One region of the Pseudoalteromonas sp. SR41-8 genome, then DNA from elsewhere that is predicted to be linked to it. Evidence: riboswitches for the same ligand, from Rfam matches in the RefSeq annotation. Region 1 holds a riboswitch; the other holds the start of a gene.

The links. A riboswitch is a leader RNA that binds a small molecule or an ion and turns the genes downstream of it on or off. The one in region 1 is predicted to bind lysine.
Region 2: it holds a riboswitch for lysine, as region 1 does, so the genes downstream of both, dapA (4-hydroxy-tetrahydrodipicolinate synthase) here and lysC (lysine-sensitive aspartokinase 3) in region 1, are expected to answer to the same signal.

The regions. Positions count from the first base shown of each region.
Region 1 covers NZ_JACJEE010000013.1:39,131-56,758, reverse strand. Annotated here, with positions in the region: gene H5162_RS10790 (NAD(P)-dependent oxidoreductase) at 32-913, opposite strand; gene H5162_RS10785 (glutathione peroxidase) at 1,036-1,557, shown strand; gene H5162_RS10780 (2-hydroxyacid dehydrogenase) at 1,517-2,503, shown strand; gene H5162_RS10775 (transposase) at 3,059-4,033, opposite strand; gene H5162_RS10770 (zinc-ribbon domain containing protein) at 4,300-4,779, opposite strand; gene H5162_RS10765 (biotin/lipoyl-containing protein) at 4,785-5,216, opposite strand; gene H5162_RS10760 (sodium-dependent transporter) at 5,351-6,673, opposite strand; gene H5162_RS10755 (4'-phosphopantetheinyl transferase superfamily protein) at 6,827-7,570, shown strand; gene lysC (lysine-sensitive aspartokinase 3) at 7,547-8,950, opposite strand; lysine riboswitch at 9,028-9,199, opposite strand; gene nhaD (sodium:proton antiporter NhaD) at 9,314-10,561, opposite strand; gene H5162_RS10740 (hypothetical protein) at 10,740-12,020, shown strand; gene H5162_RS10735 (condensin complex protein MksE) at 12,026-12,571, shown strand; gene H5162_RS10730 (ATPase) at 12,571-15,348, shown strand; gene H5162_RS10725 (DUF4136 domain-containing protein) at 15,518-16,063, shown strand; gene H5162_RS10720 (peptide-methionine (S)-S-oxide reductase) at 16,435-16,947, opposite strand; gene H5162_RS10715 (TonB-dependent siderophore receptor) at 17,151-17,628, shown strand, end outside.
Region 2 covers NZ_JACJEE010000016.1:91,476-107,137, forward strand. Annotated here, with positions in the region: gene H5162_RS12585 (alpha/beta fold hydrolase) at 1-580, shown strand, start outside; gene dtd (D-aminoacyl-tRNA deacylase) at 568-1,005, shown strand; gene H5162_RS12595 (spermidine synthase) at 1,019-1,708, opposite strand; gene H5162_RS12600 (bifunctional GNAT family N-acetyltransferase/hotdog fold thioesterase) at 1,926-2,819, shown strand; gene H5162_RS12605 (phospholipase A) at 2,874-3,914, opposite strand; gene H5162_RS12610 (succinylglutamate desuccinylase/aspartoacylase family protein) at 4,205-5,326, opposite strand; gene H5162_RS12615 (PLP-dependent decarboxylase) at 5,332-6,537, opposite strand; gene H5162_RS12620 (2,3,4,5-tetrahydropyridine-2,6-dicarboxylate N-succinyltransferase) at 6,537-7,277, opposite strand; gene dapA (4-hydroxy-tetrahydrodipicolinate synthase) at 7,293-8,177, opposite strand; lysine riboswitch at 8,310-8,503, opposite strand; gene H5162_RS12630 (DNA-3-methyladenine glycosylase I) at 8,694-9,395, shown strand; gene H5162_RS12635 (YdiU family protein) at 9,404-10,819, shown strand; gene H5162_RS12640 (OmpA family protein) at 11,287-12,351, shown strand; gene acnB (bifunctional aconitate hydratase 2/2-methylisocitrate dehydratase) at 12,629-15,226, shown strand; gene H5162_RS12650 (2OG-Fe dioxygenase family protein) at 15,616-15,662, shown strand, end outside.

The DNA of each region.
Region 1 (17,628 bases):
AGATAGACTTATTATCCGACGCTCTGATTATCTATTTTTTATGTAACGCTTCGATGCGCGCCAATAAGCTTGATGTGTCAAAACGCCCACCACCAAGTGCTTGTACGTCAGCGTAGTACTGATCAACCGTCGCGGTCATTGGTAAAGTGGCACCATTATTTTTTGCTTCATCTAACGCAATACCTAAATCTTTACGCATCCAATCAACAGCAAAACCAAATTCGTACTCACCTGCCCACATGGTTTTGTAACGGTTTTCCATTTGCCATGAACCAGCCGCACCTTTTGCAATCGTCTCAATGACTTTTTCGCCATCAAGGCCTGCTTGTTTGGCAAAATGTAAGCCCTCGGCCAAGCCTTGCACAACGCCCGCGATACAGATTTGATTAACCATCTTACACAACTGCCCAGAGCCAACTTCGCCAAGTAACTGGCTAAAACGGCTAAATGCCGCCATAACTGGTTGTACTTTTGCAAACACTGCTGCGTCGCCACCAGCCATGACTGTTAATACACCATTTTCAGCGCCAGCTTGACCACCCGATACTGGCGCATCAATAAACGCAATATCTTTTAGTGCCGCATTAGCGGATACTTCGCGCGCAACTTCGGCTGAAGTCGTGGTGTGATCGACTAAAATAGTGCCTGCTTGCATACCTTTAATCACCCCGTCAGCACCATAAACGACTGAGCGTAAATCATCATCGTTACCTACACACATAAATACGATATCTGCATGTTCTGCGGCTTTTGCTGGCGTTAATGCCACCTGACCTGCGTATTTTTCTGCCCATTGCTGTGCTTTTGCTGTGGTACGGTTATACACGGTTACTTGATGACCGGCAGTTGCTAAATGACCCGCCATTGGATAACCCATTACACCTAAACCGATAAATGCGACTTTCATTGACATAAAATTGACCTATTTCAGTGGTAACTTAAAAAGATAATTTGATTATCTCAACCGAACAGTAAAAAAGCGAATGAAAAAGTCTTCATTAAATTTCTTCATGGACGAGACAAAATAGGTAACCTATGGATAGCATATATCAATTCAGTGCCCCGCTTTATAACGGCGAAAATTTTGCCTTAAGTCAGTTAAAAGGCAAAACGATTTTAATCGTCAATACCGCCAGTAAGTGTAACTTTTCGGTGCAGTTAAGCGCACTCGAAAAACTATATCAGCAATATAAAGCACAAGGGTTTATTGTGTTAGCATTTCCGTGTAATCAATTTGACTACAATGAGCCAATAGACAACATTGATATTAAAGACTTTTATCAACAACAGTTTAATGTTAGTTTTCCTGTGTTTAGTAAAGTAATGGTCAACGGCCCTGATGCTCACCCGTTATTTAACTATTTAAAAGCACATACCCGAGGAATTGCACAAAATCGTGCTATAAAATGGAATTTCACCAAGTTTCTAATAAACTCTGAGGGACAATTGGCGGTACGTTATGCACCGCGCACTAAACCCGACACCTTAAAACAGGTCATAGAGAGTAATATTAATGATGCAACTAACGGTAGCGCTTTTCAGTTCGCAAAAATATGAACATGCATCTTTTGATGCCTGTTTAAACAATCAAACACGCATCAAATTAACCCGTTTTGAACAATCTCTTGATGCGAAAAGTGCCATACTTAGCCAAGGCTTTGATGCTGTATGCGTATTTGTAAACGATATCGTTGATAAAACGGTTATTGATCAGCTTGCTCAATTCGGCGTGAAATGTATTTTATTACGCTGTGCTGGCTTTAATAACGTTGACCTAGCTGCGGCACATGCCCATAACATCAAAGTATGCCGAGTACCCGCTTACAGTCCTGAGGCAGTTGCAGAGCACTGTGTAGCATTAATGCTTACCCTCAATCGCAAAACTCACAAAGCCTATAACCGTATCCGTGAAGATAATTTTGATTTAAATGGCTTGCTTGGCTTTAACTTATTCAAGAAAACCATTGGTATCATAGGCTGTGGAAAAATTGGCTTGGCTTTAGTAAATATACTCAATGGCTTTGGTGCAAATGTATTGGTTTGCGACCCTTATGCAGTACCAGGTAATTATACAATTTGTGATCTAGACACTTTATTAAGTCAAAGCGATGTGATCTCTTTACACTGCCCGTTAACCGAGCAAACTCATCATATGATCAACGAACACGCTTTTGCCAAAATGAAGCAAGGGGTGATGCTTATAAACACTTCCCGCGGCGCATTAGTTGATAGCAAAGCCTGTATTGGCGCACTTAAAACTAAAAAATTGGGTTATTTAGGGCTAGATGTGTACGAACAAGAGTCAGAACTATTCTTTAAAGACCGCAGTGATGAAATTATGCAAGACGATGTGTTTTCGCGTTTGGTAAGTTTTCCAAACGTACTGGTCACCGGCCACCAAGGCTTTTTTACCAAAGAAGCATTAAGTGAAATTGCGCAAATCACCGTAAATAATGCACTTGAGTTCGCCAATAACCAACCACTAAGTAATGAAGTTAAATAAGGGGTTGATTTAGGTGCTAGGTGCTAGGTGCTAGGTAAAAGTTTAAAAACTAAGTGTTGTGGTCAACTAATTCCGGACAGTAAATTAAGTTTTTCTTCTGCTATAGCAGATTGAAAAAAGTCACAACCTTCATCCGGCCTTTAAAAAGGCCTTGTCAAACTTGTATGGGTACACAAACGACTCTGGGGGTATAAGACACGCCCTCCTTGAGGAGGACTCCATTAGCTATAGTGACGCAAATACATGTTGGTTTCTTGTAGCGCATTTATAAACTACGTGCTTGGAAAGGTCAGCGAAAAAAGCTAACAAAGCCAGCCAGAGGGACCAAAAAACCGCCGCTTCGCTCTGGTTTTTCAACTAACGCAGACAGCCACTCTAATTGAACAAGCAAAACTGTGTCACTAAATTTACTCTTTTAGGCTAAAATATATCTTTTGCTACTTGGTTACTTTCACCTCATCCATTAAATGGGTCATTGTCACTATTAAACCTAAATTACATGCATGACAATAACTGCATGATGCAGTTTTAAATTTTTACTGAGTAGTTTGATTCTCATGCAAGTAACTTTTCACAGTTACTCATATTCGCTCTTCGTTTCCTTCCTAAATTATCACAATAGCTTTCATGTGACGAAGGTCTTCCAACAGCGCCATGGAACACGCGGGTAAATTGCGTTGTGAGTTTTAACCAGTTCTCAGGGCTAATATTGACTCGATCTAATAAAGAAAGGGATGTGTTTTCAATGTATCCTCGCTTATCTTCTCGCATTACACGACCCGTTAATTCAACAAGTTCAAGATACGATTTAAGCTCAAACGGGAGTCCTTTTGGCATTCTTTGGCGTGGCATCCCTGCAAAACGTAATAGCTTTTTAGGTTGCTTACCTGTGGTTGCACTTTCAATTCGTTTTTGCACACTGGTATGAATTGATTCTTCTGGCGTGTTGGCTATTTTTGCTCTTATTGGGTTTAAATCAACATAGGCCATACAGGCTGCAAGTGCTGCTTCATCTAGTAGAGCTTGTGATTTAAAGCGACCTTCCCAGAATCGGCCTGTGCAGTTATCTTCTTTATTGGCTCTGCGGGCAATATCTTCATTTAACAACCGCATAAACCAGCTAATACTGGATAACCGCTCTCGATATTGCTCAACCGTTTGATTAAAAAAGATGAGCTCTGATTTACTTAATTTTTCACCTTGCAAATATTTTTTCGTCAATAACGTGCCTTTACACAGCTTATGCCAGCGTAGAATAATGGCTTTGTCATTAAGGCGTTTGGCTTTTTTATCATCAACATACAACACTAAATGTGTGTGATTGCTCATCACTGCATACGCACACACATCAATGCAAAACACCTTAGCCAATGCGAGTAGTTTATCTTCTACCCAGCCTCTGCGGTGCTCATAGGACTGACCTGTAAAACGGTCTTCACCGCATAAAAAAGCACGGCGTACACACCGTGAAATACAATGATAGTACCTTGTATCAATCAAACTTACTTGACGCTTTCTTGCAATTGCCATGGAACACCCTATTTGTTTTTTATACTAATTTCTAATTTAAAGCTAGTAAAAAATAGGGGAAATACAAACTTTAGGGTGGGTGTCATCTTTGTTCTCTCATCGAAAAACTCGAGGAGCTTTCTATATGATTATCAAATCTTGACTTCAGACATTAAAACTCCTGAACGCCTGCAATTGGCAGGCTTCTGACTGTCAGGTTTAGTCAAGTCCTGTTAATCGAATCTGACAAACAAGCTTATACATATAAGTATCTTAAACACTGGCACTTACATTTTACGGATAGCATTTATTTTATTAATCTTCTTAATAACTCCTGACTCAAAAAGTTGCTGCGCGCTGGACTTGAGCAATTGAGTTTCCTCAAACGTTATATGCTCTTTAATGATTAAGTTTGCATAGGTAATTTGCAGCCGGTTTATTGCACGGCTTTTCTTTCTGCATTCAAAGCACTTGATCGCATGTGCATCAATCCAAAACTTTAATTCTTCAAACCAATATTGCTGCTCTTTAGCAAAAAATATAAACGCTCTATGACAATCGACACATTGCTCTTCTATATCAACATAGAGTTGCCTTGGATATAAACTGTCACATTGTTTTTCGATAACTGCGGGGATTGCCGTCTCAGGAAAGTAGCGAACACTTTTATACCACCAAAAGGCATTCTCGATTTCTTGCTTTGTATAACTATTACCAGAGAGGATTGGCTCGCTGCCATATCTTGGGTGGTTTACATAATTGGTCATTTTAGCTATTTACCCAGCACAATGAGGGTTCCTAAAACACCTGCAGCCACACCGATAATAAAACCAATTACCCAGCAGATAGTATTTAGTTTACTAAATAATGCAGAAGCAATAGCGTCTTCTTCTGCTGAGCCGCTTACTGACAGTTTACTGTCATGGGTTTGGTCTACTGTTGGTCTTGCTGGCAGTTCGCTGTCTGCAAGCTGCTGCAAAGTCATTACAACCTGTTCAGGATTAACATGGTCGCCATTTGCAATCGTTATATTCTCAATAATGCCACTGCAGTCGGCCAAGACTTCTAAAGCGACTTTTTCAGTTTCAACATCAAATAACACATCACCGGCATAAACGAGTTGGCCTTCACTAACATAAAGTTTAGCGATATCTGCTGTGTGTATTGAGTCTGGAAGCGTGGGTACTTTAACATCTATGTTCATAATTCCTCCTTGGATATAATACCAATCGACTTAAATATTTAACCATTCTAGCGAGCTAAATGGTCAGTAACTTAAAACGATTGGTATAACACTATGTATTAACAATTAAAACTAAAAAACTGACAACTAAATTATCAACCAAACGCGACATTAGCGAACACGGCGGTCATCAGTATCGGACACACATAACGTATGTACTGAGCAAACCAATAACGCATGCCACTTGCAGCCTCATTTAATTGATTACCACGGCGCCACAACCACCCTACAGTGATAAAGTAAAATAAGCCCATAAGCGGTAATTGATACTGAGTCAGTACCATGATCACTAAACCAAATAGCCAATCAAAATTGAAAATAATCAACGATGACGCGGCTAAAACCGTTAAGCTCACTAAAAACGTCGCTTTTTTACGCTCTACTTGATGGTTTTCAACTAAAAAAGCCACTGGAATTTCAGTTGATGAAATAGTCGATGTGAGTGATGCAATCGACATAAGTACAAAAAACAATAAACCAACCAATAAGCCAATTTCGCCCATAGTATTAAATAACTGCGGTAGAATTGCGAAAATTAGTTGCCCTTCTCCCACTAATTTTCCATCACTAAATACTTGCACGCCATTGTGCTGCGCCACGTAAATTGCAGGAATAATTAATAAACCAGCTAAAAAGGCAACCCCTGTATCAAGTAACGCTACCGACGCGGTTAACCGCGGCAAATTAGCATCAGGCTGCAAGTACGAGCCATAAATCATCATACAACCGACACCCAGTGACAGCGAAAAGAACGCCTGCCCCATTGCCGCAATAATTAAACCTGGGTCGAGTATTTGGCTAAAGTCTGGCACTAAATACGCAGCAAAGCCTTCACTTGCGCCATCAAGCGTGGCTATATAAGCAATTAGCACAACGAGTAACACTAATAGCATCGGCATTAACCGTCGCGACCATGTTTCTATGCCAGATTTAACACCTTTGAGAATAATACTCGCAGTGAGGATCAGCATCAGTGGTGTAAATACAAAATTACGCGCCATCGAATCCGTGTGTAAAAACGTACTGACGGTGGTAAATCCAAAAAAGCTAGCAATGGGTTCAAGGGCATAAGCAAGCATCCAACCTGCAACAATTGAGTAAAAGCTCAGCATCACAATCGCACCGGCTAAACCTAAATAACCAGCAGCAGCGCCTACTTGCGGTGCTTGCTCTTGCCATGCTTGTCTAAGTGCTTTAACCGGATTAGCTTGCGCTTTATGACCTAAGTACAACTCAGTGTATAAAGCTGGCAAGGCTAAAAAAAAGATAACTATAAAATAGACTAGTAAAAACGCGCCGCCGCCATGATTTGCCGCTTGCGTGGGAAATCCCCAAATATTACCTAATCCAACTGCAGCGCCAGAAGCTGCTAAAACAAAGCCAAGGCGGCTTTGAAAACCATCACGCAATTGTGCCATACATCTACAAATCTGTTATTATTTTTCATTATTGTGAATTAAACCATATTTAACTCTCACAGAGTAATAAATTTGCCTTGGCTTAATTAACCAGCGCACAACCGCACAAAATATAAACATGTTTGTTCTTTTATCACTTTAATTGTGGATTTTATGCCTGCGTTATTTTTTCAACAGCAACTCGTTATCACCAAACACAGCGTGCAGCCGTTCAATGCGAATACTATTTTATTATTTGACGCCCAGCAGTTAAATGTTGATGAATTTGATTTAAACGCACTATTAAGCCCATTTGAACTGACGGTTATAACCCGTAGAAAAAGTTACAAAGCCAAGCAAGAATATTTAGCCACTCGGCTACTGCTTAAGTATTTGGTAAAGCAAACGATGCCACAATTTCGTGAGCTAGCAAATAACCATATTAGCTCTGAATTTGACCAGCAAAGCAGTAAATTACTGCTACATATAACTGACAGTGACACTGTATTGCGTAGTTGTTTATCCCACTCTAATGGTTTTGTGGGTGCTGCATTAAATGTAGAACGAATTGAATTTGGTTTTGATATTGAAAAAATAAACCTGAAGCGTCCATTTGCAAAGCTCGCTAAGCATTTTTATCATCTTGATGAGGTAAATTTAATAACGCAAGATCAGCAAAGTGCAGAACGATTTTTTAGAATATGGACCTTAAAAGAAGCACTTGCCAAAGCCACCAGCCAACCAATTGCAAAATTACTCAGCCCCAATGTATTTACTGAACTTGAGCGAGCAAATTTAACAGCGCTGAGTTGTCAATATCATGAGTTTGATATCAGTGTGGTAAGTGACAAGAGCACTGACTGGCAGTGCTCTGTGGTAAATTCTACCGCCCAATTACGCGGCGTTTTGAACTTCTAATAAACGGCTGTGGATCGCTTGCACAACAAAGTCTGACTCGCTCTGCTCCACTAAAAAGCACAGGTTATGTTTACTTGCGCCATGACAAATTAAGCGAATATTAAAATCGCTTAATACATTCATTAAGTTAATTTCTTGCTGACGTAATTGAATTTGTGAACCAATTAATGCCACTAAGGTTAAGTTGTTCTCAACCGACACGTGGCAAAACTCCGCTAACTTATCAAGGCATTCTTGATCAAGCTCAGGACGCGAGGCATTTGGCGCATTATCTAAAGTAATTGCAACACTTATCTCTGAGGTAGTTACCAAATCAACCGAGATATTAAACTCACTTAAAATTGTAAACACGTGAGCTAAAAAACCACTAGCCAAAAGCATTTCGGGGCTTTTTAAGGTTAACAATATTTGATTTTTACGCTGCGTGACAGCACGAATTCCGGGGATTTGTGATTTCTCACGTTCGATCCAGGTACCACCACGTTCAGGCTCACGGCTAGAACCAACAAACACACTAATATGGCTGCGGCTCGCAGGTAAGATAGTTGCCGGATGTAATACTTTCGCCCCAAAGGTAGCCATTTCGGCCGCTTCATCAAAACTTAAACGCGCAATCGGCGTAGCCTTAGCACATAAGCGCGGATCGGTGCTAAAAATGCCCACTACATCAGTCCAAATGTGCACGCTCTTAGCGTTTATAGCTTCGGCCAGTAATGCCGCACTATAATCTGAACCACCACGACCAAGTGTGGTAGTTTGACCATGCGCGTCACTGCCTATAAAGCCTTGAGTTACAATAACCTGTTCAGCTAATAACGGAATTAAATGCTCTTTTGCGGCCATTGCTGTTGCAGCTACATCTGGGGTTGCTTTAGAAAATTGGCTGTCGGTTTTTAATACCTGTCGCACATCAAAACGCACCGCATTTAAGCCATTTAAACGCAGTACCTGAGTAAATAAATAGGATGATAAACGCTCACCAAAGCTCAATAACTCATCATGTTGTTGCTTTGATTTTAGTGGCTCACTGGCAAGTGACTTAAAAGCTTTAATGGTTTCATCAAAGCCATGAGCTAAATCAGCATCCAATGACAGCTCATTTAAAATAGCTTCTTGAATAGCAATAACGCCAGCAATGTTCTCATTGCGCTCATCTGCTGATAAATCTTTTTTACATAAGGTCACAAGGTGATTAGTCACTCCTGCGCTGGCACTTACGGCCACTACTCGTACGTTGTTATCGGCTACAATAATTTCACTGCAACGGCTCATCGCTTCAAAGTTAGCCACACTGGTGCCACCGAACTTTGCGACTACGTAGTCTGATTTTTGATTTTGTGCTGACTGTTGCAAGTTAGTTGCAGCTAATTGGGTATTCATGTCGTCTCCTTTTGTGGCATTCATACCACGATAAAACAAGAAGAACTTGGCAAGGGGGTGCTCGATAAGAAAAGTCCACTGCCAGAAGCTCTCCACCTAATTGGTGACAGTTTTGAGGATTCAGCCCCATAAACCGAAAAGCCACTGTGACGTCCAGTTGCTTTCCTCGGCGAGTACTTCCCTCCTTAATGATTACAGGCATACGTCGCCTAACATTAAGTACCTAAGTACCGCACCTCTTCTGAATGTTAGATTAATTACGTAAATTATTAGCAATTAAATAACAAAACCCGCTATTAAGCGGGCTTTGAAAGTTATCGTTTAGACGTCTAGCTGTCAAGTTGTTTTAAATAATAAAAGCAATTAAATAAAACTACCTGCTAAATACGATCCCATATAACCAATTGTATAAGCGATTAATAAATACACCGACATACGTAAATAACTCATGAAGGTAAGCGCTTTTACTTTACTCATAGCGATAATACCGGCAGCCGAGCCAATAATAAGCATGGACCCACCCACTCCAGTTGCATACGTAAACGACAACCATTGTTGTGGACTCATCACTATTTCAGCTTTAAGTAACGCAGCCGTTAGTGGTACGTTGTCAACCGCAGCTGATAATATACCCATTAAATAATTAGCGTATTGTGCTGGCATTAACTCGTAAAGATGAGTGAACTTACTGAGCATACCGACTTCTTTCAGAGCGCCTACAAGTAATAATACGCCAACGAAGAACAGCAAGGTGTCGTATTCTATTTCGCGAATATAATCGATGATTTTTTTATTCACATCTTTTTTGCGCATTAAAAATTGCGCTACTAAAAACATCAACGACAAACCAAATAAGAAAGTTAACAAAGGCGGCACATGATAAAGCACGCTTAACGTTAATGTCCCGACAATCGTTGATAAGAAAATCACTGCAATAGTGATATCTGTTTTCTCAATGCGACGGTCCTCTTGTTTGGTAAACTCAACTTGGCCGTTGAGTCCAAATGACAGCATAATGGCCAATAGCGCCACGCTAAATAACGCAGGCACAACCAACAATAGCAAGTGACCAATGGTAACTTTGTCATCAAGGAAAATCATCAAGGTAGTAACATCACCGGTAATTAACGACACTCCGCCCGAGTTCACACTAAAGATGATAAGCGTAGCGTATTTAATTAGCTTTTTCGGATCGAGTTTTAACGACATCACCACCGCAAGGGAAATTAATGTGGCTGTGATATTGTCTGAAATCGACGAAAATAAGAAGGAGAACCCGCCAATCAAAAACATCAGTTTGCGTTCGCTAATAGCACTGGGCATTATCTTATGCACAATATTTTGGATAAAACCTTTGGAGTTCAAATAGGCTACAAAGGTCATTGCAGCCATTAAAAACAACCAGAGTGTGGCAATCTCTAAAATATTGTGGTCAAGTTGATGTTGTACGTTTTCGGGGCTTTGCCCGTGAAGCGGCGAGATAAATAAGATAATCCAGCATAAAGTACCAAAGAAAAGCGTGGTTTTGGCCTTGTTTACATGGATAATATCCTCTATAACGATGAGCACGAATGCTAGCGTTATCAGGGTTAGGATAATTGCAGTTACCATGGTGTTTGAACAACCTTTATAAAAATGTAAAAATTGTATGTTATGAGCCGCAGGACGACACGGCGCGCAGTCTAGCACCAAAGAATGTGTAAAACTATTGTCAATTTGCTTTTCTACGACTAATCGCTGAGGCCTAACAAGCCGGCTTTACAAGATAAATTAGGATTTTTGGAGTTTTATGATCCCAGCTAAAAAGTTGCTAAATACCCTAACAGAGCACTGGGGAATGTTAGAGCTGCTATTTAAACGTTTTAAAATGGCTGATTTCAGCCTAAAAGACGTGCAAAATGCGATCAAACAAAAACAACCTACGTGGTCAAATGAGCGCATTTACAAAGAAACCAACCGCCTTCTAAACCAAGATATTATTATTCCCTTGGCTAAATCGTCACAACTTGAAATTAACCGTGCAATTGCAGATTTTGCCACTTTTTTATTGCAGGAAGAACATTTAGGCTTGGCGCAAGAAATTAGCGTGCTGGTTGAAGATTTAGCCCGTTTGGGTAACCGTTTAGACAATGCCGGTAGTATTGAAGACTACGACGAGATGCGCCGTTTTAGCCGCATTATGGATGATCGGGTGCGTAAAATAATGAAATTATTTGCCCACAACGAAAATGCCATTTTAAATATTGTAGAACAAGCAAAAGCTAATAATGCGGTGCAATCATTACAAAAGCGTTATCAAGCGGTGATTGAAGCGTTTGATGAATACATTGAACCAATGCTTGAAATGGTTGATATTCGTGGCGATTTTCATGCTTGTTTTAATACCATCGAAACACAAATCAGTACGCAAATTGAATATATTGAACGCAGCGGTAAAGCTTATCAAGATAAACGCATGCTTGAACGATTACGTACCCGAATTTTAGAAATGCATTTAGTTGGTCGCGAAAGCCTGCGTAAAAGTGCCGATATGCTAATGCCACTGCGTGAAGAGTTGCGCCGTAATAATATGATCACTCGTCAAGCAGCTAAAGTACTTGGTTTAGTACGTAAAAATGGCGTTGATAATATGCTCAGCGCCGTACAACCACATTTTGTCTCTGACACGCAGCGATTCTCATTGGGGCAACAGCGCCATATGGTCGCTTATATGGCTGCACTTGTTGAGTTTGAACACAGTGAATACGAACTTCCTGATCAACAAGATGTGCCTGCTTTTGTTACGCCAAATATTCCAGATTACAATAATGTTAAAGCAAACTTTAAAAAACGCTTCAATGCTAAACGTAAAAAGCCACAACCATTATTGACCTTTTTAGAGCAAAGCTACCCAGACCTTGAAGCCGACGAAATGCTGTTTTTATATCAAAAGCTGGTAAGTGACACCGATATTGAAATCAATCAAAGTGATGAAAAAATGCGCGTGAAAATTGCCGGGCAACATTTTTCTCTTTTCCCTTTTAATTCTAAGCCTGTTGACCTTCAGCAAACACCAACAGTGGATGAGTAACCGTTATGACACAGATAAATTTAGATGAACTTAGTCATCTACAAGCAATTAATAAAAAATTAGTCACCGGCTATCACATTAGCGAACAAGACACCGTAATGTGGCAAGAGCTTGATCAACAAATTGATCATTACCGCGCATTATTCAGCGCCCTTGGCCACGATTTACAACATGACAGCCGTGGTTTTTATTACTTTGCCAGTGATGAAAGTACACCCAATATGGGGAAAATTTCCCGCGCGATTGCCTTAACCATTTATATCTTAATTGAGCACTATGCAAACTCAGGTAAAGACCCAATGCGTGCCTTATTTGATGAAGTGAATGATTTAGAACTGATGCAAACTTTAGTGCAAATGAACAAGCACTTATTTGATCAACTCGAAATTTTTTCAGGATCAGACCTACGTAAAGACGTGTACTTACGCATGATACGACTTGGCCTTGCCCGTGAAGTAGAAGGCGGCTTTATGCTGCAAGCACCTATCTACCGTTATATTGATGCCTTAATGGAAGTAAACGAAGAAACCTATATTGGAGAGGACGAATAATGAAAAACCTATACGGCCTCAGTAAGCTGGCATTATTAAACACCGCCGGTTATGCCAAATGTGTGATCCCGCTTGATAAAAGCAGCTCAATTTGTGCACCAAATAACACCGGTAAAAGCTCGGTGATCAATGCTCTGCAATTTCCGCTTATTAATGATTTACGCCTAACAGAATGGGACGGTCATGATTTAGACGAAACTCGTAAATTTTATTTTTCGTCAGATCAATCCTATATTTTACTCGAAGCCGACCTGCCCCATGGCCCGGTGGTGATTGGTGTAGCTGGGCTTGGTAAAATTGCCGGTTACGCACATCAGTTTTTTTGTTACCAAGGCAAGCTTGATCTTGAGCAGTATACTCAAGGTAAAACCATTATTAAGTTCACTAAGCTGTTTAATCATTTAAAAGAGCAAGGCTTTAACCCTATCGAGCTTAAAGCGCAAGAGCTCAACGCACTATTAACGGGTGGTGCCACGCCATTTGATGGCGACATTAACTTAAAGATGATCCCGCTTAACAACGTGCAAGATTCGGCAATTTATAAAGAAATTTTCCGCCGTATTTTGAACCTGCATAAATTAGGCGCTGCCGACGTAAAGCGCTTTATGTTACGCGTATTTGAACGCCACATGTCAAACTCAAAGGTCGATTTTTATGAAGTATGGCGTCGCTCCTTTGATAAAGTAAACCGCGCAAAACGTGAGCTAAAAGCACTCGAGTCGATGCAAGAGCCTATCAGCGCCCTTAAATCTATGCTTGAAAACCAAACCGTACTCAAAGGTAAATTAGCCGCATACGCCCCCAAAATTGACCAAGCATTAATCGATTTTGATAGCTACCAAGAGGCGCAATTGAGCGAGCTTAATGTTGCCCTTGAAGACATTGAACACGAAAAGCACGAGTTTGAGCAAAAACAACAACTTTATGTACAACAATCGCGCGATATTGAACGCAGGCAAACACAAATAGAGCAATGGTTTTTAGACTTTGGTGCTCTAAAATCTGAATTTGAATTGGTTAACATGGCAACCTTAAAAGTAAGCCTTGGTCAATTAAAGCAAGATTACGAGTCACTATCGCATTCTATCAACAGTGCACAAGGGCAAAGCCTGCATACTCTTGATTACCGTATTAGTGAAACACAAAAGCAGATCAAAAGCTTAAAGCTACAGCTTAAAAATCTTGAGTTTAATTTATTTACCCGTATGCGCGAGGATTTATCACTTAAAGAAGTTGAAGAGATCTCGCGTATTCTAAACCCTGACATTCTGTCATTTGCCACCACCAGTAATGGTGATATAGATATCACTGACGAAGATGCCTTTGGTGCATTTTTAGAGCAATTATCAGATAACGTGAAAGGCGGCGTGCTCACCCTGCCAGGCGCGACCATCAAGCTGAAAAAACTCTCACCGGTGCAGATGCAAAGCGGTGAAAATAAAGAGCAACTTACTGCGCAACTCAACGCTCTTGAACAGTCACTCAATGAATTTAAGCAACAGCGTGATGTGGCCGCAAATGTGGCCGACAAACAAAAAGAAAAAGATGCCTTATACGATGAACTCATGGCAGCAGAAAGCGCACTTAAACGCTTTGAACAATTCCAGGTTATGCTGCAATCTATTGATGCACAAACACTCTTAAAAGAGCAATTATTGGCTGAACGCGAGCAAGTTGATAGCTACTTACAAGATATTCAAAATAACAGCGGTTCAATTAGTGATCGACGCTCGATTATTAAATCGAAAAAAGATTTAATTTCACGCCAAGCCGAGCGCCTTCGCCAAGTGAAATCTGAACGAATTGACCACACGCTGGATTTATATAGCGGTAAAGTCACCCCGTATATGATTGATGTGCAAATTGACTTTGATAATCTCAGTGACTTAGTTCATCACTTTAATAAAGATTGCCAAGAGCTGCGTAATTTTGATATCAACGTTCGTAATACCTATTTGCATATTTACAATGCCGGTATTACCAAATTTGATAACGAAAATGACGAGTTTAGTAAATACCAGAAATTGATTGCCGCGTTCCATAATATTGATAACGAACGTGATGCGGTTGAACGCCAAGCCCGAGTTGCACTCACAGAAGTAGCCGCGACGATTAAGGGACTGCGTGAAGATTTAGACAGACTGCGCCGTGAAATGAACAGCTTCAATAAAGGCATTAGTCAGCATCGTATTTCAAACTTACAAGCATTTAAAATTAACGTGATACCACGCAAAATGTTGGTTGATAGTATTGATACCATCATCAGTACCTCAAATCAGTTTGAACAAGGTGATACGCTGGATTTACTCAGCCAAGAACCCTACAGTGAAAGTGCTGTCAACGAAGCAAAAGATCACTTAATTAAACTTGCCTCTGATAAAGCCGGTTTAACCCTTACTGACTTATTTGATATTCGCTTTGAAGTAGTAAACCGTGCAGGCGAAACCGAGCATTTTGAAAAAATTGATTCGGCTGGCTCAAACGGTACGCGTATCACCATAAAATTATTATGCGGCATGTTGTTTATCCGCTACTTATTAAGCGACCAAGAGCAAAACTTATACCGCATCCCGATTTATATTGATGAAGCGGCCGATATCGATCCGCAAAATCAAAAAGCAATTATAGAAACCGCACTCAGCTTTGGCTTTGTGCCAATATTTGCCTCGGTGAAACCACAAATTAGCTGTGATTATATTGTGCCAATTCGCTCCGTTAAAGACGGCGCCCAGAACTGGGTAGATGAAAAGGATTGGATAGAAGTAGAGCATGAATAAGACAATAGCCACGTTTGTGTAAATTAATGCATCATTCAGTCAAGGACGACTAGACTGATCAACATCTACTTTGTACACAAATTACAGGTAAAAAATAACATTTCCTTGAATTAATTCTATGTTATGTTATCAAACGAATAGTAATTAAATTTGCCAAGGAGCAAACTCCATGAAAAATATACTAATTGCAGCTGCTGTATTACTACTAGCAGCGTGTGCAAAAACGCCTGATATTGACTACGACAAATCTGTGGACTTTGGTAACTACAAAACATTTGCTTGGTTTCCACAAGCGACCTTGGCTGACGCTGGTAACTATCAAATCAGTCCATTGATGGAAAAACGTGTGCGTGAAGCGGTAAATGCACAATTACAAGCAAACGGTATGACACCTGCCGATGAAGCATCAGCAGATGTATTAATTAACTATCATGCCTCTGTTGATACTAAAGTTGACGTTGATACATTTAATGTAGGTTACGGTGCACGTTGGAACTACTGGGGCATGGGTTATAACACGCAAACAACAACCCATGAATATGATGTGGGCACTTTAGTGATTGATGTTGTTGACCGTGCCTCTAACCAGCTTGTTTGGCGTGGTGCTCGTGAAGGTCGCCTTCAGAAGAAACAAACACCTGAAGAGCGTAACAAAGCAGTACAAGAAGCCGTTGCAACAATTTTAAGTGGTTTTCCACCAGAAAAACTAAAATAGAGCTAAATTATTAAGGGCGTATAGAACTTTCAGAATTAAAATTTGTTCAATCTAGGGGCAATTTAATCGCGGCGCGAGATTTGTAATCGAGCGGGATCGATAACTGCTCCTAGGTTATTCAACTAGCTTACATCCATGTAAGAATAAGTAAAAATCGAGCAAGGTTACGGCGTCTTGCTCACGCCCTTTACTTACATCAATGTAAGTGACAAAGAGTCAATTCCCCCTTGTCAAAATCTTTCATGCAGAGCGTATTTGGCCTTTATGCTGCGTAATCGCCTATTCATTGGAACAACCACACTACATAGCCTTTGCCTTGCCTAAATACCAAACATACTGCAGCAAAATCAACCACGAAAGGTCTACACGCCCTAGTCTTTTTTATATTTATGCAGTAAATCTAGCGGTATATGGCAGTAATCATCTGGATGATTAGTTAGTCGGTCTTGGTGCTCAGCATCACTGGGGACATAATTTGTTAGCGGTTTAACCTGTACAGCTATTTTGTCGGCATCATCTCGTTGGCTGATATAATCGCTTGCTAACGTTAAGTGACTTTGCTCTTCACTATAAATAGCCGTGCGGTATTTTTCACCCACATCATCACCTTGCTTATTAATACTGTATGGGTCAATAATTTCAAAGAAATAATCAATTAGTTTATTAACCGTAACAGCATCAGTATCAAAAATGACTTTGACACACTCTGCATAACCATCGTACTCACTTTGTGTATTATCACTTGTACCATTAGCCCGCCCTGCTTCTGTAATAACTACTCCGGGTAAGTGCTTCATAAACTCTTGCACGCCCCACAAACACCCTCCCGCAAAATAAATAGTTTGCTGGCGAGCATAAAAGTTAGCTGGTTGTTTTTCATTCATAGAGGGACCTAATATATTTAACAAGCAAAGACAGTGTAATGCTTTCATTTTAAGAATGATTATCAAATGCAGTTTTTTCGAATTAATGTACAATAGCGCCAAAAATCGTGACTGTTTAATTTTGCTATTTTATCACGCTATAAAAAAGTGTTACGACTTTAATTTATAGCGCAATCGCACATAAAGAATATGAGAAAAACAACATGAACCGTACCTCGCACCTTATCATACCCTTAGTACTTGCCAGCATATCAAATGTTGCTTATGCGGCAGATGACTCTGAAGAATCGACAACCATTGAGCAAATAACAATCGAGGTATCACCTACAGCAAATACGTTACCTGTGGGTACCTTTGACTCACCTATATCAAATTTAGAGTATGACCCTCGTGTTGATTTGCAATCGCGTAACATGGCAGAAGCACAAGCTGATGTTACTATTCGTGGCGGTATCTTTGAAAACACCGGTTTTAGAGTCGGCAGTGCTACCTTACTCGATCCGCAATCAGGCCATTATTTTGCAGAAATTCCTATTGCACCACAAATGCTCACTGGCGCAAGTGTATTGACCGGTGCTGATAATGCACTTTACGGTGTAAATAGCTCAGTAGGTACTGTGTCGTTTGGTTGGAAGCCAATTACCACTGGTGGCAGTGTATCTGTAGGTGTCGGCACTAACG
Region 2 (15,662 bases), on a different contig from region 1:
ACATGGGTTAATTTTACGAGGCACGTTTTTGGCTACTTCAGCCGATTTTCAGTGGCTATATAGTTGTCATGGTGCTGCTGCACATTTTTATCCTGAATTATATGCGCGTTTTTCTCAGGATTTACCTGATGTTGCCAGCATTTTTGCGTTTTATCGGCGGCAATTAAATGATGATAATCAAATTAATGCAAATCACTTTGCTAAATTATGGTGCCAATGGGAAAACGTATTAAGCCATGGTAAACAGCAACATCAATGGGGGTTAAGTTCACCACAGTTGGGGCTTAATATGGCGCGTTTAATGGTCCATTACTTTACTGCTCAGTGTTTTATTACTGATAACTTCATTGGTGAACACTATAAAAAAATTAGTAAAATTCCTACTTGGTTTATTCATGGCAGGCATGATTTAGTGTGTCGTTTTAATGCCGTACAGCATTTAGCTGAGCAACTCAACGCACAGTTACTTATTTTAGATGGTGTTGGGCATGGTGTTGATAGTAATGTATATTTAGCGGCAGTGCGGCGTGCAGCCGATCTTATGTGTATCAAATTATCGAGGAATAGATGCAAGGATTAATTCAGCGCGTAAAACACGCAAAAGTTGAAGTGGATGGTCAGGTAATTGGTCAAATTGAGCAGGGGCTTTTATTGTTGCTTGGGGTTGAAAAGCATGATGATCAACAAAGCACTGATAAGCTGCTACATAAAGTTAGTAATTACCGCGTATTTAGCGATGAAAACGACAAAATGAATTTAAGCCTGCAAGATATTCAAGGTGAGTTATTGGTGGTATCGCAATTTACTCTGGCGGCAGATACTAAAAAAGGCATGCGCCCAAGCTTTTCATCAGCAGCCACACCTGCACAGGCTAATGAGCTATACGAATACTTTGTTAGCCAAGCTCGAGTTATGGGTTTAAGCGTAGCAACAGGACAATTTGCTGCGGATATGCAAGTAAGTTTATGTAATGATGGGCCGGTGACATTTAATTTAACAGTGTAGTTAAGGCTAGCAGTTATTTTCTGATCACCACGATGTTGTTGGCATAACCTGGAATTTTTTCGATGCTAGGTATTTTACCAAAAGTGGTGATCAGTAAATGTTCTAACTGCTTTAATTGTGAATCATGCTGAGATAAAAAATTAATAAACAAATAGCCATTTTTAGTTAAAGCACAGCGCAGTTTTTCGTAAAAGCGGTGTTTGTATAAAAATAACGGCGCATCTAATTGGCTAAATAGGTCAAGAATGATCCAATCGTATTGTGGGCCATGCTCTAATACAGCTTCAGCATCAAAACAGCGTAAATTCGATGCATGCTCACCACCAAAAAAACGCTTATAGCAATGAATGATATTCGGATTTTTCTCTACAGAGAGTAGCTGACTATCAGGGTAGGTGTGTTGTAAGTAATTGCGGATAGCACCGCCACCTAAGCCCAGTTCAAGTACGGCGTTTGGCGCTGAGAGTGGTTGCCATAATTGCGCTAAATATTGTAAATGTGGAAACAGCAAATGGCTTGGGCTGCTTTTCTCGACCACTGACTGTAGTGTTTCGTTGATCAATAACCAACGTAACTGCTTATGTTGGCGTACCTGAATGCAATCGGCGCCATATTTGTGCCAATAGAGTAGTTGTCCGATACGGTGACAATCTTCGATAAAGCTGTGCTTTACTGCCCCGTTGTCTTCAAAAAAATGTTCCATAGTTACATCAGCATAGACGAGTCAATCTAAAGTGCCAATATGTCTATCAAGTTTTACAGGTAAAGCAGTTATTTTGCGTTGCTCACCAAAGTCGTATTCCAAGTTTTTATCAGATGGAGTATGGTAGTTTGCAAATAATAACTGACCGCATTTTTAGTTAGATAAACGCATCTTGAATTAACAAGCGTTTGCGGCCTTGGTAGCAACAGGAGTGATTATGTTTCAGGTGACAACACCACAAAGTAGCGAAGATTGGCAAGCGTATTATCAATTACGTTGGCAAGTATTGCGCGCACCTTGGAATGAACCGCGTGGTTCTGAGCAGGATGATTTAGAGCAAGATGCTGAGCATCGCTTTATTAAAAATAAAGAGGGGGCAGTGTTAGGTGTTGCACGACTGCATTTTAATAATCAACAACAAGCGCAAGTCCGTTATATGGCGGTTGCGGAAGGTAACCGTAATCAACACATCGGTAGTCGTTTATTGCATGAGCTTGAGAAAATGGCCTGGACTCAAGACGCCGATGAGTTGGTTTTATTCGCTCGTGAACGGGCATTAGAATTTTATAAGCGCCATGGTTATGAATTAAAAGAAAAGGCTCACTTAGCTTACGATGATGTACAACACTGGAAAATGGTGAAACAAAAACCGTCTGAGCCAGGCTGGTTCCGTCATCCTAATTGGACCCAAATTCTGCAAAATACATGGCGCGAATCTATTCCGATCAGCGATGCTATGGGCATTAAAGTTGAAAGTTACACTGATTGGCAATTTACCACCAGTGCAGATCTAAATGCGAACTTAAACTTGCATAACACTATGTTTGCTGGCTCTATTTATAGTTTAGCGACGTTAACCGGCTGGGGCGCAACTTATTTAGCACTCAAAGAAGCCGGGTTTGAAGGTAATATAGTGTTAGCCGATGCTAATATTAAATATTTAAAACCGCTTAATAACGACCCTCGTGGCAGCGTTGATTTAAGCGGTTGTAAAGGTAAATTAGCCGAGTTAGAGTCAGAAGGCAAAGCGAGCTATGTAGTGCCAGTGGAAATCTACGATGGTGAGTTACTGGTTGCTGAGTTTGAAGGTACATTTAAAATTATTAAGTAGTTAGAATTCAGAGCAAACAAAAAATAAGGCCAAGCAATTGCTTGGCCTTAACTTTTATAGTAAATCAGTTAACAATATACCCACACCAATACGTTCTATATCTGCGTTATAATCTATTAAGCTTTCACCGTAACCGTTAAAGTATTGGGCATAGCCTCGTAGTCGGCCCCATAACGGAAATGACCAATCCAGTTGAATTGCACCGCGGTTATCTGAATTTAAATTATTGCGGGTCATAAAGCTAAATTCATGATCATCTAGTCTATACGCGCCAGAAAATTCAAAGTAACCCATGTATTTATAGATATCTGGGTTATCGTCGCCTTTAGCCTGCATAGGATCTTCTTTTCTATCTTCTGGGATGCGGTACCAAGGTTTAAAACTAAATACAAAGCCATCATTTTCCCAAACGAAATTGGCATAAATACGATTCCAAGAACGAGAGTGAGGCTGGCTACGGCCATTCGATTGATGCACGAAACCAACCGCAATCGCCATTTCATCTCCCCAAAGAACATGCTCGGGGTCTAGATAATTAACCCAAAAGATCTCGGGTTCGTAATTAGTTTCACGAAATGGTGATGAAATATCGTCGTTATAAAACTGCCAAAATGATTGCAGTGTAAAACCAAAGTAAACAGCTTGGTCTTTATCTGCAAAATCATTGTATAACGGTACTTTGATTGATAACTGATATTTTATTTCTAAGTTATCAAGTGTTTCGCCTTCGTTGTTTTCTGATAGGTCATTAAGATTGTCAAAAGGTCTGGCATTTGGGTTGGATACATACGACAGCGGTAATATATAATTACGTTTATGTGGAGTGATCACATTTCGGTTTTTTTCACTGACCTGTTCACGGGCTTTGCGTTTATCTAGTACGGTGATCTGCTTACTTTCATCGAGAGAACTACATTTTTCACGTAATTGCGCTAGTGTCATTTCGGCTTTGCCGCCAATGGCTTCATTTAAAATACATTGCTTTACTAGCTCAAGATCATTGTCTTGTTCATTTGTTTTTTCAGCTTGTTCTGATTGTGCAAATGCGGTGTATGAAAGCAGTGTCGTCAGTAGGAACCCGTAGCGCCAAGTCATTATTCTTCCTTTGATAAAGCCAAATAGAGAGTAGCTGTTGTATGTTATTAGTAAATGATAATGGAGTGATTTTCAGTGCAAGAAAATAGCTGAAAATAGATTTTCATTATATTTTATTCAGTGCAGACTTTAACTGAATATCAGTGAATTGTTACTGAACTTAGTTGATTGTGGCGCTTTTTGCCCATAAATACAAAGAAAAAGCGGCCGAAGCCGCTTGTTCAATGCACTTTTTCCAATTGGATAGTCGTGCTCTCACGCAATGAGAAGGGTTGAGCTTGATATAAAAATTAAAGCTCAAATACGTTAGTAAAGAATTTATATAGTTCGGTGCCTTGGTTTACGCTTGCTGAAGCAAAATGCAAAATCGCGATGGCGTCACAATCAAGTGTTAGGGTTTGTAATGGTTGCTCTGCGAGGTAGCGCTCCATTCGCAATACTCTAGCAATCGGCTCGCCAGCTTTGATATGGCCGCCAAGTGGCGCTATATACTCAACCATGCCGCCCATAGGTGCATAGTAAGCAAGGTAATCATTTAAATCACAGCCGTAGCGCTTCATTACTTTTGGCTGATAGGGGGCATCAACGAATACCTGCTTATGATTTAGGTAACTTAAAATACTATTAGCATCATCAAGGGCCGCAGTTAAATCGATTTTTTCTTGGCTGCCGAGTTCGACCGTAAAAGCTTCAACTTGAACATTAAATTCACGCCCTTGTTGAGCTAATGCCTCGGTTAATTGCCACCATGGGCAAAAACTTGCTTCATCCATTGCTCCTGCAAAATCATTAGGGATGATTAATACATGAGGAATATTAAAGTAGTTGGCACTGGCCTTGGCATAATCTGGGCAATATAAATGCTGACTCGAAATGGGGCCTGTGTGTAAGTCGAGCACGATATCAGCTTGGTGTGCCAACTTTTGCAAGTTAAGTGCAATGCGTTTGCCTGTAGTTAGGCGATAAGCTGGACCGCTTAGTTGTTGGTCTACTTCATCAATCAGTGCGGCTTTAAACTCACTTTTTAAGGTTTGCTCATCGGCATCACTATATTGCTCAGCAAATTGGCTCGCGAGCTTACTATTGCAGTGATACATGCGGTTCCAGTTGGTGCCGGTGATTGGATCAAAACGACCAAGGGTGAATTCGCCCGATTTTTGATTGCAACCAATTGGGTTCGCGTAAGGCACCAGGGTGATATCGCCTTTGAGTTCAAGATGCTTAAGCTGCTCAAGTAATTGGTAAATAACCGCATTGCCTTGTACTTCTGCACCGTGCATATTAGCTTGCACATACACACTTGGCCCAGTGCCATCGCCTTTTAAACGATAGACAGGAATTGTGAGCGGTAGGCCGTTGGCAACTTCACCAACTACTATGTTTTCTTGGCTTATAGCTTTAGTCGTGCTCATCTCAATTACCTTAAGTAGTAGCTGGCATCTTCAGCTGTGCGAATACAGTTAAGCTCGCCATTTTGTAATGTGTATTCAGCGGCTAGCTCATGACATAAAAAATACGGCATACTTTCGGTAAAGCCGTACGCGCCACATTGGCTAAAGACCAGCCAGTCTTGTTCATTTAAATCACTAGGTAATTGGTGTTCACCTAAGCAATCAAGTGCTGTACATAATGGCCCATATAAGCTCATAGTTTGGTATGCAGCAGTTGAGTCTCGTAATAATCGTGCCGGGAAATCTTGGCTGGTGACTGCAGGGCGCAATAAATGATTAATACCGCCGCTTAAGATCACTTGTTGTTGGGCATAGTTAAGTTTTCGCTCAACGACAGGTGTTGCGTAATGACCGCATTCGCCCACAGCATAACGGCCAAGCTCCATCCAGAGTTCTTGTACGCCTGCGGCATTCTTAATGTCAGCTAATGCATCAATGAGCGCATCCCAACTTAAGGTTGGTGCATCAAGAGTGTAAGGAATACCTAAACCACCGCCTAAGTCGAGTACTTTTAAGTGAATACCTAAGTCGTTGGCAAGCTTTGTTAGCGGTGCAATCATTTGTGACCAAAGTTCAGCTAGCTTGTCGCTGCTGAGCATGTTGCCCCATTGAAAAATATGCAGGCCATCAAAGCTAAGCGCTGGGTAGTCGCTAGTATTTAGCGCTTGCCATTCATCGCAACCTAAACCAAATGGAGTAAGGCTATCGCCACCAAGTGGGTTTTTTTCTCCTTCAGGCCAGCGTAATTGCACTCGCAGTAATACCTGTAACTGGCAGTTTTGTAAGCTTGCTTGCTCGTTAAGCCAGCGTACTTGATTAAGGCTTTCGGCAACAAAGGTACGTACGCCGCGCGCAATAAAGTGTTTAATTTGTTTTGGGCTTTTGGCAGGCCCTGTATTGAGCACGCGCTCGCTGTTAATACCTTGTGCCAGAACTTGCTCAAGTTCGCCTTTACTTGCTACATCAAAGTTAAAACCCACGTTATCTAAGCTTTGAATGACTTTAGATAATGGATTAGCTTTTACGGCATACCACAGTTTTACCTCAGTTTGCGCCACTAATCGCGTTAAGTGTGCGTTTAATGTATCAAGGTCGTAAATAAAAAATGGTGTATCAAGCGTAGTTGATAGCTCATCAATGGCGGTTTTAACTGGCGTGCTCAAAAAGCTCATTAACGTAAAACCTCTTCAAGCAGCAATGATGCATCACTTTGTTCATCACGGTATTTTACAATTAATGCACACGACATACTTAATCCTTGCTCGCGGGCCCAAGTATTAGAAGCTGGACGAGAGCCTGGAATAACAATTGCGTATTCAGGAATAGGCTCGCCTTTAGCCAGCTGGCGCTCATTAACACAGTCATAAACTGGAATAGTTGCTGATAAGCGTACACCTGGTGCGAGCACCGCGCCTTTTTTCACTACTACGCCTTCAACAATCACGCAACCTGCACCGATGAATGCATCCTCTTCTACCACCACCGGGCTTGCACCAATAGGTTCAAGTACACCGCCTAGTTGTACTGCAGCGCTTAAATGTACATTTTTACCTACTTGCGCACACGACCCCACTAACGCGTGGCTATCAACCATAGTGCCTTCGTCGATAAACGCACCAATGTTTACATATGCTGGTGGCATAATAATCGTGCCCTTAGCAACGTGTGCGCCACGGCGAACGCTTGAGCCACCAGGTACCATACGCACTCCAGCATCGGCTGCAAAACCTTGTGGTGCTAAATTATGTTTATCAACAAAGCCACCTGGAAATTCGGTATTAGTGCCATTTTTAAACGCTTCTAAAATACCTTGTTTTACTGCAACGTTAGCATGCCATTGGCCGTTGTCGTCTTGTGTTGCTGCGCGCACTGCGCCCGATTCTAAATTATTTAGTAGTTCTAACCAGCTCATTATAAAAACCTGTATTTAATGCCAAGATAAAATGGTGTTGTTTGCGTTGTTAATACAATCAGTTTGCGTTAACTCAAGATGCGTCAAAGGTGGACGTAAGTACGGGCTGTTAATTCGCCCTTGTAAATGCATCAATACTTTGACGGGGATAGGGTTTGCGACAGCAAACAAGCTTTGAATGGCTTGTGACCAGTCGGCAAATAAATTGGGGTGTTGACCGCTGAGACTTCGTTTTACAAACTCATGGGTTTGCACAGGCCATGCATTAGCAGCCACAGAGACTAAACCTTTTGCGCCAGCCTGGGCAAAGTAAGGCATCAGTGCATCGTCACCGCTAAAAATAGCTAAATTAGGTGCGACTTTTCTAAAACCTTCAAATTTAGCAATGTCGCCACTGGCTTCTTTGAGTGCCCACAAGTTTTTATGGTCTTTTAAGTTGCTAATTACGGCCGATGGAATATCAACAGCACTGCGCCCTGGTACGTTATAAAGCATGCAAGGATGTTTACTGGTATTAAGTAAGCTTTCAAACCAATGTGTTTGGCCTACTACGCCGGGCTTAGCGTATAGGGGAGTGCCCAGTAAATAGCTATGAATGGGTAACTGATTACAGTATTCAACCCAGGCAATTTGTTGCTTTAGGTTTATACCGCCTACTGCAACCATCAGTGGTACTGTTGGCGTTAATTGGCACACGTGTTCAACAATCGCTTGTTGCTCTTTGAGTGTTAGTGCGAGGCCTTCGCCAGTGCTACCAAGTAATAAAATACCATTGTTAGCCACTTGCTGCTGTGCAACTAACTGATCAAGAGTGGCATAGTCGACTTCACCAGCGTCAGTAAATGGCGTGACGAGTGCCGTCCACAAAGGGTAGTCATTTAAATTGAAGTTATTGATCATCTCTCACGAACTTATAAGTGATTCGAGGAGTTAATAAGCTTTTATGATTGGAGCCACATTAACGTCGTTCGAACTAATAATTCGAAGAGCGAATGGGCTTAATATAATAGGGCGCTATGGCCTTATTACGCTAAGACCAGAAGCTCTCCACCAAATATTTTAACAGCCAAGCTGTTATTGGTGACAGTCGCTGGGATTCAACCCAGTCGCCCGAAGTAAAACTTCACAAAAAGTGTTACTTCTCGGCGTTAATTCCCCTCACGTATGATCACTGGAGTGTGTGCTCCTCACATACGTTACCTGAATAACGCACCTCTTCTAGCCCATGGTGTAAGTTTTATCGTTTAAAACTCACACCTTTAATAGGGGTAATGCGGAAGATTAAAGCATTTTAGCCGTCTAGGTGTCAAGGCTGGATATTTTTAAGTTTATTTTTAGCTGCAATGTGCTCCTGACATTTTTTTACAACGTAAATAGCGTTACAGTAAGCGTAATAACAAGCAGTGGTAGTGAGTAATGGAAAAATTTCAAGATATATATCAACGAGCGGCACAGCGAAAAGGTAGCGAAGTAATGTTACAGCACTTACTTGTTGCCCCTCAAAATGCAAAGCAATTAACTGCTTTACCTGATGATGCATGGCTTGAAGAGTTTACCCGCAAAATTTTTCAAAGTGGTTTTTATTGGTCAGTGATCAACAATAAATGGCCAGGTTTTCGGGAAGTATTTTGGGATTTTAGTGTGGCTAAATTATTAATGATGCCGCCAGATATGCTTGAGCAAAAAGCCACCGATGAGCGAATCGTTCGTAACTTTAAAAAAGTGCAAACGATCCCAGAAAATGCGTATATGATCCATGAAGTGGCAAGTGAACATGGCAGTTTTAGTCAGTTTATTGCAGATTGGCCGAGCGACGATATTATTGGTTTGTGGGGGTATTTAAAAAAGCATGGTGCGCGTTTAGGTGGTAACACCGGCCCTTATGCATTGCGAACCTTAGGGAAAGACACTTTTTTATTCTCGCGTGATGTAGAAAGTTATCTCCGTGCTCATAAGATAATTGATAGCGGTTTACAAACTAAAAAGTCACTTACCAGCGCTCAACATTTTTTTAATGAATTGCAGCAACAAAGCGGATTAAGCCTTCAAGAGCTCAGTTTGTTAGTTGCATACAGCGTGGGCGATAATCGCGTTGGCATACAAACAACCCAAGCCTAAGGAATACTATGAAATTAGTTGCTCGTTACACCCAGATTGCTGATGATTTTGCTGTGGCTGATCAGCCAAGTGCTGTTATTGCTCCAAACTTACTGCTGTGGAACGATACGTTAGCTAGGCAGCTTAATATTGAGGTTGCCACATCAGAACGTGCGGTAATTTTTTCTGGTAATCTTAATAACAGCGATGTTGCTGCTGTGGCATTAGGTTACTCAGGGCATCAATTTGGACATTTTTCACCGCGTTTAGGTGATGGGCGAGCACATTTATTAGGGGCTGTCACTGATCAGCAGCAACAGCTTTGGGACATTCAACTCAAAGGTTCTGGTGCTACGCCATTTTCACGTGGAGGTGATGGCCGTTGCGCAATCGGTCCTGCGGTACGTGAATATATAATGAGTGAGGCAATGCACGGGCTTGGCATACCGACGACACGTTGTTTGGCAGTTGTTGCCAGTGGTGAAACAGTTTACCGTCAACCACCACAACAAGGAGCCATTGTTACCCGCGTTGCTAGTAGTCATATACGTGTCGGTTCGTTTCAGTATTTAGCTGCGCAAGGTGATGTTACTGGTTTAAAAACTTTAGCTGATTTAGCTATTGAGCGTCATTATCCTGAGATAAAGTCTACGGGCTCTGCGCGTTATTTGGCATTTTTAAGTGCGGTAATTGAAAAGCAAGTTAGCCTGATTGTTAGCTGGATGCGCGTTGGTTTTATTCATGGAGTAATGAATACTGATAATACGCTCGTCAGTGGTGAGACCATCGATTATGGCCCTTGTGCAATGATGAATCAGTTTGATTTTGATACTGTATTTAGTTCTATTGATCGCCAAGGCCGCTATGCTTTTGGCAATCAACCTAATATTGCTAATTGGAATTGTGCACGTTTAGCTGAAAGTTTAATTCCTTTAATTAGCGATGACGAAGAGCAGGCTGTTGAGCTACTAAGCCCATTAATAAATGGTTTTGCTGAGCAGTTTCATCAAGCTTTTACACAGATGTGGGCGAAAAAGTTGGGCTTTGATGGTCATCAAGATGGTGATGCTGAATTAGTATCCGAGTTATTAACTTTACTGAAAACTCATCAGCTTGATTACACCAATACTTTTGACTCCTTAACAGAATCACTGCAAGGTCAGACTGCTATTCCGAGTGACTTGGCTGGTTGGTCTATTAAGTGGTTAGCCAGAACAAATACGCAAAGCTATCAGCTGATGCGCCAAGCCAACCCACGCTTGATCCCGCGTAATCATATCGTTGAAAGCATAATACAGCAGTATGAAAGTACTGGTGAAAGCAGCATGTTAGATGAATATTTAACGGCCTTGAGGTCGCCTTACCAATTGTTGGCAAGCCCTGCATTTTGGTACTCACCGCCTGTCGATATGGACACTAATTACCAAACATTTTGTGGTACATAATAACAGCATCAATTATTGTTATTTGTCGCTGTTCGTAAATTGAACGGATACGAACGAATTGATGCTACTTATTCATCCAGATCTTTAGTTAAAAGCTGTTATTTATTAAGAATTATAAGAAATAAATATGCTTAGCTACTTGTTGATTTAAAATTAACCAATATAATGCATCCATTAACTTCAGCATTTAAATTTTTAAAGCCAAATATATTGGAAACGTTGTTTCTGAAATAGTAGTGATAGCAATTACAATGCTGACAATCGATGTATGTGTAAGTTAGGTAAAGTCTTTTATCTGAACTATAATGTAGAGCGCTTTATTCTAATAAATATTTAAATTGCAAAATATATGCATTTAAACGTTTTTGTTAAGTAATGATTAACTAAAGATGCGGTACTCTGTAATCAAACTTATTGAGCTAGGGTTTCTTAGCTACAATTTTAATTGTGAAAATGGGAAGGAAACAATGAAATTAAAATCACTTACTATTGCTTTAGCACTAGCTGCAACTAGCGCTTCAAGCTTCGCGGCTGAAAAAGAAGGTTTCTTTATCGGTGCTTTTGGCGATTATTACGATGCTTCATGGGAAAATGTCCGTGGTAGCGCAGGTACTAACGTTGATGATTCAACTGGTTGGGGTGCGGAAATTGGTTATCGTTTTAACGATTACTGGAGCGCGCGCTTAGAATATGCTGATATGGATTTTGACATTTCAAATGTAAATCCTGCTATGAACGCAACAAGCATGGACGGCGATCGTTTAGGTATTGATGGTCTTTATCACATCAACGGCGGCCCTTTCTATGGTATTTTCGGTCTTAAACAAATCGATATTACAGAAAACCTAACTTTTGCTAATGTGGGTGCTGGTTACCAACATTATTTCACTGATAATTTCGCATTTAATGCTGAAACATCTATTTACCAAGGCCTTGACCGTGGTTACACAGATGTAGGTGCTAAACTTGGCCTTAGCTATTTATTTGGTAAGCAAAGTTCAGCAGCTGAGCCAGTTAAAGCTGCTCCAGCTCCAGCTACAGTAGTACCTGTAGCGGTTGCTCCTGTTGATAGCGATGGTGATAACATCCCTGATGCAGATGACCAATGTGCAAACACACCAATGACAGATGCTGTTGATGGAACAGGTTGTACTCTATATGAAGACCGTGAAGTAACTAAGAGCTTGTTAGTAACATTCCCTAACAATGCGTCGGTTGTTGCTGGCAAATATGACAGCGGTATTGAAAAAGTTGCAGGCTTCTTAAAAGAGCACACAGATACAACAGTATTACTTGAAGGTCATTCTTCTGCTGTTGGTAAAGCAGATTACAACAAGTGGTTATCTAAAAAGCGTGCTGATGCAGTTGCTGCTAAGCTAATTGCTGATGGCATTGCTGCAGATCGTATTACTACTGTTGGTCTAGGCGAAGAGCGTCTTAAAAATACAGACAACACACCTGCTGCACACGCGGAAAACCGTCGTGTAGAAGCACACATTAAGTCAATTGAACGCGTGAAAGTTGAGCGTTAATAGCATTTGATTTATTAAAAACCCGGCAATATGCTGGGTTTTTTTATGCCTAATAAAATAGTAATGATTCGCAGTTAATTAACATTCATGTGAATGGTGTTTTCCTTTTTGACTATTCATAGTATTTATAGTGAGTATAAAATTTTGCTTGATTGCATGGACTTTCATCTATATTTAAAAGCTTTATAATTAATCATCAGAATACTATAAGTATTGAGTAATTTTTCGCGAGAACGCGTATTACTGAATACTTTCACGTCACCAAGAGGGCAATATTGTGCTAGAAGATTATCGTAAACACGTAGAAGAACGTGCCGCGTTAGGTATCGTACCAGCGCCATTGGATGCTCAGCAAACGGCTGATCTTATCGAGCTAGTTAAAACACCACCTGCAGGTGAAGAAGAGTTTATTTTAGACTTATTAGTAAATCGCGTGCCGCCAGGTGTGGATGACGCAGCTTACATCAAAGCTGGTTTTTTAGCCGCAGTTGCTAAAGGTGAGGCAACTTCACCACTAATTTCAAAAGAAAAAGCAGCTGAACTATTAGGCACAATGCTTGGCGGTTACAACATCGCCCCCATGATTGAGCTACTTGACGAAGAAGCGCTTGCGCCAATCGTTGTTAAAGGTCTTGCAAATACGTTATTAATGTTTGATGCATTTTATGACGTTGAAGAAAAAGCAAAAGCGGGTAATGAATACGCTAAGCAAATTATTGAATCTTGGGCTGCTGCAGAATGGTTTACCAATAAACCTGCGGTTGCTGAAAAAATCTCAGTTACGGTATTCAAAGTAACTGGCGAAACAAATACTGATGATTTATCACCAGCGCCAGACGCATGGTCACGTCCTGATATTCCATTGCATGCTTTAGCAATGCTAAAAATTGAGCGTGACGGTATTACACCTGATAAAGCTGGTGAAGTTGGCCCAATTACACAACTTGAAGAATTAAAAACGAAAGGCTTACCACTTGCCTACGTAGGTGATGTTGTTGGTACTGGCTCTTCTCGTAAGTCAGCAACTAACTCTGTACTTTGGTTTATGGGCGATGATATCCCGTTTGTACCAAACAAGCGTGTTGGCGGTGTATGTTTAGGTAATAAAATTGCGCCAATCTTCTTCAACACAATGGAAGATTCAGGCGCATTACCAATCGAATTAAATGTTGATGAACTTAACATGGGTGAGCAAATCGATATCTTCCCTTACGAAGGTGTTGTTAAGCGTCACGGTACTGATGAAATTATTTCTACTTTTGAACTTAAATCTGAGGTAATTTTAGATGAAGTTCGTGCTGGTGGTCGTATCCCACTAATCATTGGTCGTGGTTTAACTGACAAAGCGCGTACATCTCTTGGCTTGGGTGCAACTGATGTATTTAAAGTACCAACAGCAACAGAAGTTTCTGATAAAGGCTTCACACTAGCGCAAAAAATGGTTGGTAAAGCATGTAACGTTGCAGGTATTCGCCCTGGTCAATACTGTGAGCCTAAAATGACTACTGTTGGTTCGCAAGATACAACCGGTCCTATGACGCGTGATGAACTTAAAGATTTAGCGTGTTTAGGTTTCTCTGCAGATTTAACAATGCAGTCTTTCTGTCATACATCAGCTTACCCTAAACCTATTGATGTAAATACTCACCATACGCTTCCTGATTTCATCATGAACCGTGGCGGTGTTTCGCTTCGCCCAGGTGACGGTATTATCCACTCATGGTTAAACCGTATGTTATTACCAGATACCGTCGGTACTGGTGGTGATTCACATACACGTTTCCCATTAGGTATTTCATTCCCAGCGGGGTCGGGTGCAGTAGCATTCGCAGCAGCAACCGGTGTAATGCCACTTGATATGCCTGAATCAATTTTAGTCCGTTTTAAAGGCGAAATGCAGCCTGGTATCACATTACGTGACCTAGTACATGCAATCCCTTACTACGGTATTAAGCAAGGCTTATTAACCGTTGAGAAAAAAGGAAAAATTAACGAATTCTCTGGTCGAGTACTAGAAATTGAAGGCGTTGAGCACCTAACTGTTGAGCAAGCATTTGAATTATCTGATGCATCTGCAGAGCGTTCGGCGGCAGGTTGTACTGTTAAGTTATCTAAAGAATCTATTTCTGAATACCTAGAATCAAACATTGTTATGCTGAAGTGGATGATCTCTGAAGGTTACGGTGATGTACGTACGATTGAACGTCGTGTTACGGCAATGCAAGAGTGGTTAGCTAACCCAGAACTTATGGAAGCTGATAAAGACGCTGAGTACGCTCATATAGTTGATATCGATTTAGCCGAAATTAAAGAGCCAGTTCTTTGTGCACCAAATGATCCAGATGATGCGCGTCTTCTTTCTGATGTTGCAGGCGAGAAAATTGATGAAGTATTCATCGGCTCTTGTATGACTAACATTGGTCACTTCCGTGCTGCTGGTAAGTTGCTTGATGGCTTTAAAGGTCAATTACCGACTCAGCTTTGGGTTGCTCCACCAACTAAGATGGATAAAGACCAACTTACAGAAGAAGGTTATTACGGTATTTTTGGTCGTGTTGGCGCACGTATCGAAACTCCAGGTTGTTCACTATGTATGGGTAACCAAGCACGTGTTGCAGATCAAGCAACAGTTGTGTCTACCTCTACACGTAACTTCCCGAACCGTTTAGGTAATGGTGCAAACGTATTTTTAGCTTCATCTGAACTTGCTGCAATCGCTGCAATTTTAGGTAGATTACCAACATCTGCTGAGTATCAAGAATATGCTGCGAAGATCAATGCAACAGCATCAGATACATACCGTTACTTGAACTTCCATCGCATGCCTGCTTACACTAAAAAAGCAGACAACGTGATTATTCAACAAGCTGTTTAATTTTAACTCGTTTGTATATGACAGCCTGCTTAGCAGGCTTTTTTATTAGGGATGCTGAAATATTATTCGTATTTAGTTGAACATTAAGAATGTGGCGCTACAACCTACCTTACCAGCCTGCGACTAAGTTGAACTTGTAGTTGAAGATTGAAAAATAAATATGAGGTTAGTTGGACTCTTTAAGTGTTTTTGTTATTGATGTTTATAAATAGAAATTCCATTGGTCATTTTGTTGTTAGATTAAAATTTCATTATGATGATATTTTAGATCTTAAAATTCTACTTTAACCTTACTTTAATCAAGTAAAGACGCAAAAAATCCCCTCTAATTGCATTAAAATCCCTTCATTATTTATGAGTTAATCCTCTTATTTTTAGGCGAGATTTTTATGACAGCATTAAACAACCAGAACCTATTACAACTTCGCTTTGTAAA